DNA from 3 places in the Streptomyces sp. NBC_00028 genome. Region 2 is predicted to be linked to each of the others. Evidence: riboswitches for the same ligand, from Rfam matches in the RefSeq annotation. Region 2 holds a riboswitch; each other region holds the start of a gene.
The links. A riboswitch is a leader RNA that binds a small molecule or an ion and turns the genes downstream of it on or off. The one in region 2 is predicted to bind thiamine pyrophosphate.

Region 1 (3,268 bases), 2.1 Mb from region 2:
CTAGGCCACCGCCGCCTTCAGCGGCCTCCCCGGATCCGGCAGCAGCTCCGGGTCCAGTTCCGTCCCCGCCTCGATCAGCCGCCGCCCCTGCGCCAGGTCCCGCGGCCGGCCCACCGCCAGCAGCGCGACCAGCCGGTTCTCGCGCAGCCAGCAGACCGTCCAGGCGGGCCCTGACGGGTCCCCGCGCCACAGGACCGTGTCGGCGGACGTGTGATGGCCGGCGTACTGGACGAAACGGCCGAACTGCTCGGACCAGAAGTACGGCACCGGGTCGTAGACCGACGGCGTCTCGCCGATGATGTTGGCCGCGACCGTGCGCGGGCCCTGGAGGGCGTTGTCCCAGTGGTGGACCAGCAGTCGCTCGCCGTAGCGCCCCGAGGGGAAGGAGGCGCAGTCGCCGACGGCGTACACGTCCTCGACCGAGGTACGCAGCCCGGCGTCGGCCACGACCTCGCCGTGCGCGCCGAGGTCGACGCCCGAGCCGGACAGCCAGGACGTGGCGGGGCGGGCGCCGATACCGACCACGACGGCGTCGGCGGGCAGCCGGGAGCCGTCGTCGAGGACGACCTCGCCGGGCTCGATGTGCGCCACGCGCGCGTGGGTGCGCAGTGCGGCCCCCGCGTCGGCGTACCAGGCGGTCATCGGCATGGCCACCTCGGCGGGCAGGGCGCCCGCCAGCGGCCGGTCGGCGGCCTCGACGACCGTCACCGCGCAGCCCGCGTCGCGCGCGGCGGTGGCGAACTCGGCGCCGATCCAGCCCGCGCCGACCACCACGATGTCGTGCTGCCGGGCGAGTACGGGCCGCAGCCGCTCGGCGTCGTCGAGGGTGCGCAGCAGATGGACCCCGGGGACGCCCTCCGCGCCGGGCAGCCGGATCGGTTCGGCGCCGGTGGCGAGGACCAGGACGTCGTAGGGCACCGGGCCCCCGACGGTGTCGAGTTCACGGTCGCCGGCGCGGACGCCCAGCACCTCCACGCCGAGGCGCAGTTCGATGCCGAACGCCTCGAAGTCGACCTCGAAGGCGGAGCCCTCGGCCTTGCCGAGCAGCACGGCCTTGGACAGCGGCGGCCGGTCGTAGGGCTGATGGGGTTCCGCACCGATCAGGGTCACGGTGCCGGCGAAGCCCTGTTCGCGCAGGGCCACCGCGGTCTGTACGCCGGCCATGCCCGCGCCGACCACGACCACGCGCCGCCGCGCCTCGGTATCCGTCTCGTCGCTCACCTGATCACCATAGACACCTGACAATTTGTCAGTCAGGAGTCCTGCACAGTGACCTGCTCCACAACGCTGGTCCCGCTGCCGGGCTGCGACTCCCACTCCCAGCTCTCCTCCAGCCGCACCCGCCCGTCGGACAGTTCCACGACGGCGGACACGCAGTGCCCGGAGGACGTCGTCCCGTCCTGCTTCAGCTGCACGTACCGGAAGTCGAGCCGGTCGCCCTCCCGTGTGCCGACGAGATGTCCGCGGACGACGTCGCCGCCCGCGTACTCGGCCCAGATCTCGCCGTCCTTCTCGTGGTAGCTGAACCGGGTTCGAGCACCCACCTGACCTGGGGCCTGGTCGGCGACGGGGGCGAGGACGAGGCCGTCCAGCGAGCGGGCCATGACAGTGGGCCTCCTTACAAAAGGGCAAATCCAAGAGCTAGGGTGGCCAACGTAGAGCACTCGCGGGAGCCCGGACGCACCGGGCTGAGAGGGAGGCTGGCGGCCTCCGACCGTACGAACCTGATCCGGGTCATGCCGGCGAAGGGAGGGGCTGGACGCCCATGTCCTCACGTACGTCAGACGTCCTCGTCGTCGGGGGCGGAATCATCGGCCTCGTCACGGCCTGGCGGGCCGCGCAGCGCGGTCTCGCCACGGCCGTCGTGGACCCCGAACCGGGCGGCGGGGCCGCCCAGGTGGCGGCCGGCATGCTGGCCGCCGTCACCGAACTCCACTACGGCGAGCAGACCCTGCTCGCCCTGAACCTGGCCTCGGCCCGCCGCTATCCGGAGTTCGCGGCCGAGCTGACCGACCTGACCGGGCTGGACCTCGGCTACCGCCGCTGCGGCACGCTCGCCGTCGCCCTGGACGCCGACGACCGCGCCCATCTGCGCGAACTGCACGCACTGCAGCAGCAGTCGGGCCTGGAGTCCGAGTGGCTGTCCGGGCGGGAGTGCCGGCGTCTGGAGCCGATGCTCGCGCCGGGTGTGCGCGGTGGGCTACGGGTGGACGGCGATCACCAGATCGACCCGCGGCGGCTGACCAGGGCGCTGCTGGCCGCCTGTGAGCGGGCCGGTGTCGTGTTCCATCGTGACTGGGCCGAGCGGCTGGACGTCGTACGGGACCGGGCCGCCGGCATCACGGCGACCGACGGTACGCGGCTGGGCGCGGGCCAGGTCGTGCTGGCCGCCGGAAGCCTGAGCGGTCGGCTGGCCGGTGTCCCCGACGCGGTGCTTCCGCCCGTCCGCCCGGTGAAGGGCCAGGTGCTGCGGCTGACCGTGCCGCAGCGCTACGCGCCGTTCCTGAGCCGGACCGTGCGGGCCGTGGTGCGCGGCAGCCATGTCTATCTGGTGCCGCGCGAGAACGGCGAGCTGGTGATCGGGGCGACCAGCGAGGAGCTGGGCTGGGACACCACGGTGACCGCGGGCGGGGTGTACGAGCTGCTGCGCGACGCCCATGAGCTGGTCCCCGGCATCACCGAGCTGCCGCTGACGGAGACCCGCGCGGGTCTGCGCCCAGGCTCCCCGGACAACGCACCGCTGCTCGGCCCGACCGAGCTGCCGGGGCTGCTGCTGGCCACCGGCCACTACCGCAACGGGGTGCTGCTGACGCCGGTCACGGGGGACGCGCTGGCGCACGCCCTCACCGCCGGTGAACTCCCGGACGAGGCCCGCCCCTTCACTCCCCTGCGGTTCACGAAACACCTCACGGAGCAGCCCGCATGAACATCTCCGTCAACGGGGAGCCGCGCCGGTTCGCTCCCGGCACGGCGCTCGACGCCGTCGTGCGCGCCCTCACCCCGGCGCCCTCCGGGGTGGCCGCCGCCCTCAACGAAACCGTCGTCCCACGCGCGCAGTGGCCGTCGACGCCCCTCTCCGACGGGGACCGCGTCGAGGTCCTCACCGCCGTCCAAGGAGGCTGACCCATGGCCGACGATCCCTTCGTCCTCGGCGGTACGACGTACTCGTCCCGGCTGATCATGGGAACGGGCGGGGCGCCCAGCCTGGACGTGCTGGAGCGGGCCCTGGTCGCCTCGGGCACGGAACTGACGACGGTCGCGATGCGGC
Region 2 (3,268 bases):
CGACGACCACGACGGCGAGCGCGAAGATCCCGGCGAGCAGCGCCATGGGGAACCTGCGGTTGACGTCGGTGACCGAGTACTGAAGATCCTTCGGCGCGGAAGGCTCGTAGGCGACCACGACCTTCTCACCCTCGTCCAGCTGACGTGACTGGTCCGGTTGCACGATCTCGGTGAACGTACGGCCCTTGTCCTTGCCGGTGTCGACTCGGATCGTGGCCTTCTTGCAGGTGCCGTCGGCCTCCTGCTGGGCGGAGGAGCCCTCCGCGGTGGAGGTGTCGCCGGTCGGGGTCCCACCCGAGGCGTTCACGGACTTGCAGCTCACCTTGTCGACCTTGGTGACCGTGGCCTGCTGGGTCTGCCGGTCGAACCCGACGCCGGTGCGCTCGTGCGCGGGCGCGCCCCCGGGCCACAGCACGGCGAGACCGACCAGGACGGCGGCGCCGAACGGGATGAGGATCGCCGCGATGACCTTGCGCAGGTGCTGGGAGACGGGGGCGGCCGGGCCGTGGCTGTGACTGTGGCCGTGCGAGTGTCCGTTCCCGCCGTTCCCTCCGGCGCCACCACCTCCACCCTCACCGTCACCGCCGCCGGGGCCTGAGCCGGTGCCGTGCCGGTGTACGACATCGGCGCCGCGGCCGTGATCGTGGTCGTGGCTCTGCTGGCCGTGCTGGCCGTGCTGGCCGTGCTGGCCGTGCTGGCCGTGCTGGCCGCGGTGGTCGTCGTGACCGCCGCCAGGCCCGGGTCCGCGCTGACCTCCGCCGCCACCGATGCCGGGACCGCGCTGCCCCGGGCCACCGACGGCGGGACCGCCTCCGACCGGGCCGCCCGTGCCGGGACCCTGCCTGCTCCAGTCACCCGGTCCAGGCGTGTTCCAGCTGCCCGTTGCGGGCCCGCTCCAGTCGTCCGATCCGCGCTGGGGGCCGTACCCGGAACCGTGCCCAGCACCATGCCCGGTCCTGCCGCCGACGCCGCTGCCCGCGTCGCCCGCGCCTCCGCTCCCGGGCCGGCGCCCGCCCCCGGTGCCAGGCGCTTCGCCTCTGCTGCCGGGGCCACGGGGTGGCTCGGGCGGGTACGGGGGCTGAGGTGTCGTGGTCACCGACCGATCATCGCAAGAACGGCAGGGGCCCTCTGTTCACCGCGCCCGAATTGACGCTAGCGTGGAGGCACCTTTGTACACGCGGGAGCTCGGAGCACCGGGCTGAGAGGGCGCTGACCTTCGTCCCAGCGATGTTTCACGTGGAACGTCGTCACCAGTGAGTGACGTTCCCCACGAAACGTCGGCGGACGGAAGCCGCTGCGTCGACCGCCGAACCTGTTACCGGGTAATGCCGGCGTAGGGAGTAGGTCTCATGACCATCAAGGACGCACGCACGCCTGCCTCCAGCCAGGACGAACAGCCCATTCAGGGCGAAGAGTCCACGGAGAGCGGGAAGTCCATCGGCTGGCACAAGGCGTACGTCGAGGGTTCGCGCCCCGACCTGCGGGTGCCGGTCCGACAGGTGCACCTCACCAACGGGCAGTCGGTCACGCTGTACGACACCTCGGGCCCGTACACCGATCCAGCGGCCGAGACCGATGTCCGCCGTGGCCTGGCCCCGCTGCGGGAGAACTGGATCATCGCCCGCGGCGACACCGAGGAGTACGCGGGCCGCCCCGTCCGTCCCGAGGACGACGGCATCAAGCACACCTCGCCGCGCGGCGGCAATCTGCGCAACCTCGACGCCGTCTTCCCGGGTCGCCCCCGACTGCCGCGCCGGAGCCGTGACGGCGAGGCGGTGACCCAGCTGGCGTATGCGCGCCGCGGCGAGATCACGCCCGAGATGGAGTACGTGGCCATCCGGGAGAACGTGGCGCCCGAGGTCGTACGGGAGGAGATCGCCGCGGGACGCGCGGTGCTCCCGGCCAACGTCAACCACCCGGAGATCGAGCCGATGATCATCGGCAAGCGGTTCCTGGTGAAGGTCAACGCCAACATCGGCAACTCGGCGGTCACCTCCTCCATCGAGGAAGAGGTGGAGAAGATGACCTGGGCGACCCGCTGGGGCGCCGACACGGTCATGGACCTGTCCACCGGCCGCAACATCCACACCACGCGCGAGTGGGTGCTGCGCAACTCCCCCGTCCCCATCGGCACGGTGCCGCTCTATCAGGCGCTGGAGAAGGTCGACGGCCGTGCCGAGGAACTGACCTGGGAGATCTACAAGGACACGGTCATCGAGCAGGCCGAGCAGGGTGTGGACTACATGACGGTCCACGCGGGTGTGCGGCTGCCCTACGTGCCGTTGACCGCCAACCGCAAGACGGGCATCGTCTCGCGCGGCGGGTCGATCATGGCGGCGTGGTGCCTGGCCCACCACAAGGAGAGCTTCCTCTACGAGAACTTCGAGGAACTGTGCGAGATCCTCGCCACCTACGACGTGACGTACTCGCTCGGTGACGGCCTCCGGCCCGGCTCGATCGCGGACGCCAACGACGAGGCGCAGTTCGCGGAGTTGAGGACGCTCGGGGAACTCAACACGATCGCCAAGCGTTTCAACGTTCAGACCATGATCGAGGGCCCGGGGCATGTCCCGATGCACAAGATCAAGGAGAACATCGACCTTCAGCAGGAGATCTGCGAGGAGGCTCCGTTCTATACGCTCGGCCCGCTGACCACGGACGTCGCCCCGGCGTACGACCACATCACCTCGGGCATAGGCGCCGCGATGATCGCGTGGTGGGGCACTGCGATGCTCTGCTACGTCACGCCCAAGGAGCACTTGGGCCTGCCCAACCGTGACGACGTGAAGACCGGCGTCATCACCTACAAGATCGCGGCCCATGCGGCGGACCTCGCCAAGGGACACCCTGGCGCACAGGAGTGGGACGACGCGTTGTCGGACGCCCGCTTCGAGTTCCGCTGGGAGGACCAGTTCAACCTGGCCCTCGACCCCGACACGGCCCGGGAGTTCCATGACGAGACCCTCCCGGCGGAGCCGGCCAAGACGGCCCACTTCTGCTCGATGTGCGGCCCGAAGTTCTGCTCGATGAAGATCAGCCAGAGCATCACAGAGCGGTTCGGCGGTGCGGCGGCCGAGGGGGCGTCGCAGGAGGAGATCGCTGAGGGGATGCTGCAGAAGTCGAAGGAGTTCGCGGCGAGCGGGAGCCGGGTGTACCTGCCGCTGGCGGACTGACGTCCGTTCATCGGCGCTGCTCCGGAGGGGGCTTGGTGTCTTCGGGGCAGCGCCGTCGTGCATTCAGGGATGAGGGGTGGGTGGAGCCTTGATCG
Region 3 (3,268 bases), 2.0 Mb from region 2:
CTTGCCGGGGAAGTCGTAGCGGGCGAAGACGTACGCGCCCGGGAGTGCGACCGCGAGCGTCAGCGCGGTGGAGGCGAGCGCCTGCCAGGTCGTGAACCACAGGACGTGCCGGATGTCGGACTGCGCGAGCACGTCCGCGATCCGCCCGAACTGCCAACTCCCGTCCGCCTTGAGCCCGCGCGCGACGATCGCGGCGACGGGCCAGGCGAAGAAGAGCGCGAAGAACGCGACGGGGACGACCATGAGGCCGAGCCGAGCCGCAGCGCCCTTCTTCGAAGGACGACCGTTTACTCCGGTACCGCTTACTTCAGTACGAGCGAGGTCCACGACTTGACCCAGTCGTCACGGTTGTCGGCGATCTTCGCCGGGTCCATGGTCTCGGGATCCTTGGCGGCGGGACCGTACTTGGTGAACTCGGCGGGCACGGCCGCGCCCTCGACCACCGGGTAGACGAACATGTTGAGCGGCATGTCCTCCTGGAACTGCTTGGTCAGGAGGAAGTCGATGAGCGCCTTGCCGCCCTCGCTGTTCTTCGCGTTGCTCAGCAGTCCCGCGTACTCGACCTGCCGGAAGCAGGTGCCGTCGACGACGCCGGTCGGCGCGGTCGAGGGCTTCGGGTCGGCGTAGATGACCTCGGCGGGCGGCGAGGAGGCGTACGAGACGACGAGCGGCCGGTCGGCCTTCGCCTTCTTGCCCCCGGCGGACCCGGAGAACTCCTCGTTGTAGGCCTGCTCCCAGCCGTCGACGACCTTGACGCCGTTGGCCTTGAGCTTGGTCCAGTACGCCTCCCACCCGTCGTCGCCGTACTTGGCGGCGGTCCCGAGCAGGAACCCGAGCCCCGGCGAGGAGGTGGAGGCGTTCTCGGTGACGAGGAGGTCCTTGTAGGCGGGCTTGACCAGATCGTCGTACGACGTAGGCGGCTGGAGCTTGTGCTTGCTGAACCAGGCCTTGTCGTAGTTGAGGCAGATGTCGCCGGTGTCGATGGGCGTGACCTTGTCCCCGTCGACCCGGTACCCGGCCTTGATCGTGCCGGCGCCCTTCGCCTCGTACGACTGGAAGAGCCCGTTGTCGAGCGCCCGGGACAGCAGGGTGTTGTCGACGCCGAAGAAGACGTCGCCCTGCGGGTTGTCCTTGGTCAGGATCGCCTTGTTGACGGCCTGCCCGGCGTCGCCGTCCTCCAGGACCTTGACCTTGTAGCCGGACTCCTTCTCGAAGGCGGCGAGGACACTCTTCGACACGGCCCACGAGTTGTGGCTGACGAGGGTGACGGTCTTGGACTCGCTCTTGGTGCCCTCGTCGGACGACCCGCACGCGGACAGCGCGACCAGGCCGAGGCCGACGACGACAGCACAGTACTTCTTGCTACTCACGGTGATGACCGAACTTCCTACCCAGAATGACCTGGGCGAGGTTCAGAGGGTCTGCGGCCCGATGGCCGCACTCTCAGCGCTGTGGCGCTCCCCTGTCGGATACGAATATGAAGATGTTCTGACAGCTATGAAGGTGTTCTTACGACGGTCAGACTACCGTTCGCCTGCCGCCAGCTGACCGCAGGCCCCGTCGATCTCCTGCCCCCGGGTGTCCCGGACGGTCACCGCCACACCGTGCGCGGCGATGGCCTCGACGAAGGCCTTCTCGTCCTCGGGCCGCGAGGCGGTCCACTTGGAGCCCGGGGTCGGGTTCAGCGGAATGAGGTTCACATGCACGGGCTTGCCGCGCAGCAGCCGTCCGAGCCGGTCCCCACGCCAGGCCTGGTCGTTGATGTCGCGAATGAGCGCGTACTCGATCGAGAGCCGCCGCCCGCTCTTCTCGACGTACTCGAACCCGGCGTCGAGCACCTCGCGCACCTTCCACCGCGTGTTCACGGGGACGAGGGTGTCGCGCAGCTCGTCGTCGGGCGCGTGCAGCGAGATGGCGAGCCGGCACTTGAAGCCTTCGTCGGCGAACCGGTGGATGGCGGGCACCAGCCCGACCGTCGAGACGGTGATCCCTCGCTGCGACAGCCCGAGCCCGTCCGGGGCGGGGTCGGTGAGCGCGCGGATCGACTGCACGACCCGCTTGTAGTTGGCGAGCGGCTCGCCCATGCCCATGAAGACGATGTTGGAGAGCCGCGCGGGCCCGCCCGGCACCTCCCCGTCCCTGAGCGCCCGCATCCCGTCGACGATCTGATGCACGATCTCGGCGGTGGACAGATTCCGGTCCAGCCCTGCCTGTCCGGTGGCGCAGAAGGGACAGTTCATCCCGCACCCGGCCTGCGAGCTGATGCACATGGTCACCCGGTCCGGGTACCGCATCAGCACCGACTCGACGAGCGTCCCGTCGAACAGCCGCCACAGCGTCTTGCGCGTGGTCCCCTGGTCGGTCGACAGATGCCGTACGACGGTCATCAGCTCAGGAAGCAACGCCTCCTGCAACTTGCCGCGAGCGCCGGCCGGAATGTCCGTCCACTGCTCCGGATCGTGCGCGTACCGCGCGAAGTAGTGCTGCGAGAGCTGCTTGGCACGAAACGGCTTCTCACCGATCTCGGCCACGACGTCCTTGCGCTCGGCGGGCGTGAGATCGGCAAGGTGCCGCGGCGGCTTCTTGGCTCCGCGGGGGGCGACGAAAGTAAGTTCTCCGGGCTTAGGCATGGCTGTACCAGTGTCGCAGATCGAATGGAGTGACCCTGGCCCCCGCCCGTCACCGAGGGTGACCGATGACTTCACAGCGCGGGAAGGGTCTTCCTGCCATACGCCCGCCTCCCGGATACCGAAAGTGATGACGATGCCCTACGCCAAGGTCAACGGCCTGGAGATGTACTACGAGATCCATGGCGCCGCCCACGGCGACGACCGCCCGCTGGTGCTGCTGCACGGCGGTGCCACCACCATCGGGCTGTCCTTCGACGCCGTGCTGCCCGCTCTGTCCGCCGACCGTCAGGTCATCGCCCCCGAGTTCCAGGGGCACGGCCACACCGCTGACACGGATCGCGACCTCACCGTCCCGCACCTCGCCTCCGACGTCGTCGCCCTGCTGGACGAGCTCGGCGTCCCCCAGGCGGACTTCCTCGGCTACAGCCTCGGCGGGCTGACCGCGCTGGAGATCGCGGTACGGCATCCGGACCGGGTCGGCCGTCTGGTGCTGGTCTCCGCCCCGTACACCCAGGACGGCATGCGGGACGAGATCCGCGCCCCTGACTACACCTCGCCGCTGCTACCCACGCAGGCCGACTTCCAGGACATGGCCGCCGGGTACGCCGCCGTCGCCCCGCACCCCGAGCACTTCGAGA

Region 1: another riboswitch for thiamine pyrophosphate. It lies ahead of thiO (glycine oxidase ThiO); the one in region 2 lies ahead of thiC (phosphomethylpyrimidine synthase ThiC).
Region 3: another riboswitch for thiamine pyrophosphate. It lies ahead of OG885_RS13660 (thiamine ABC transporter substrate binding subunit); the one in region 2 lies ahead of thiC (phosphomethylpyrimidine synthase ThiC).

What each region holds. Positions count from the first base shown of each region.
Region 1 is NZ_CP108293.1:7,285,077-7,288,344, reverse strand. It holds gene OG885_RS32785 (NAD(P)/FAD-dependent oxidoreductase) at 1-1,164, opposite strand; gene OG885_RS32780 (hypothetical protein) at 1,254-1,604, opposite strand; TPP riboswitch at 1,657-1,768, shown strand; gene thiO (glycine oxidase ThiO) at 1,766-2,926, shown strand; gene thiS (sulfur carrier protein ThiS) at 2,923-3,123, shown strand; gene OG885_RS32765 (thiazole synthase) at 3,127-3,268, shown strand, end outside.
Region 2 is NZ_CP108293.1:5,160,772-5,164,039, forward strand. It holds gene OG885_RS23195 (YibE/F family protein) at 1-769, opposite strand, end outside; TPP riboswitch at 1,168-1,357, shown strand; gene thiC (phosphomethylpyrimidine synthase ThiC) at 1,350-3,173, shown strand; gene OG885_RS23205 (hypothetical protein) at 3,262-3,268, shown strand, end outside.
Region 3 is NZ_CP108293.1:3,143,568-3,146,835, forward strand. It holds gene OG885_RS13655 (ABC transporter permease) at 1-243, opposite strand, end outside; gene OG885_RS13660 (thiamine ABC transporter substrate binding subunit) at 303-1,370, opposite strand; TPP riboswitch at 1,367-1,474, opposite strand; gene rlmN (23S rRNA (adenine(2503)-C(2))-methyltransferase RlmN) at 1,524-2,630, opposite strand; gene OG885_RS13670 (alpha/beta fold hydrolase) at 2,758-3,268, shown strand, end outside.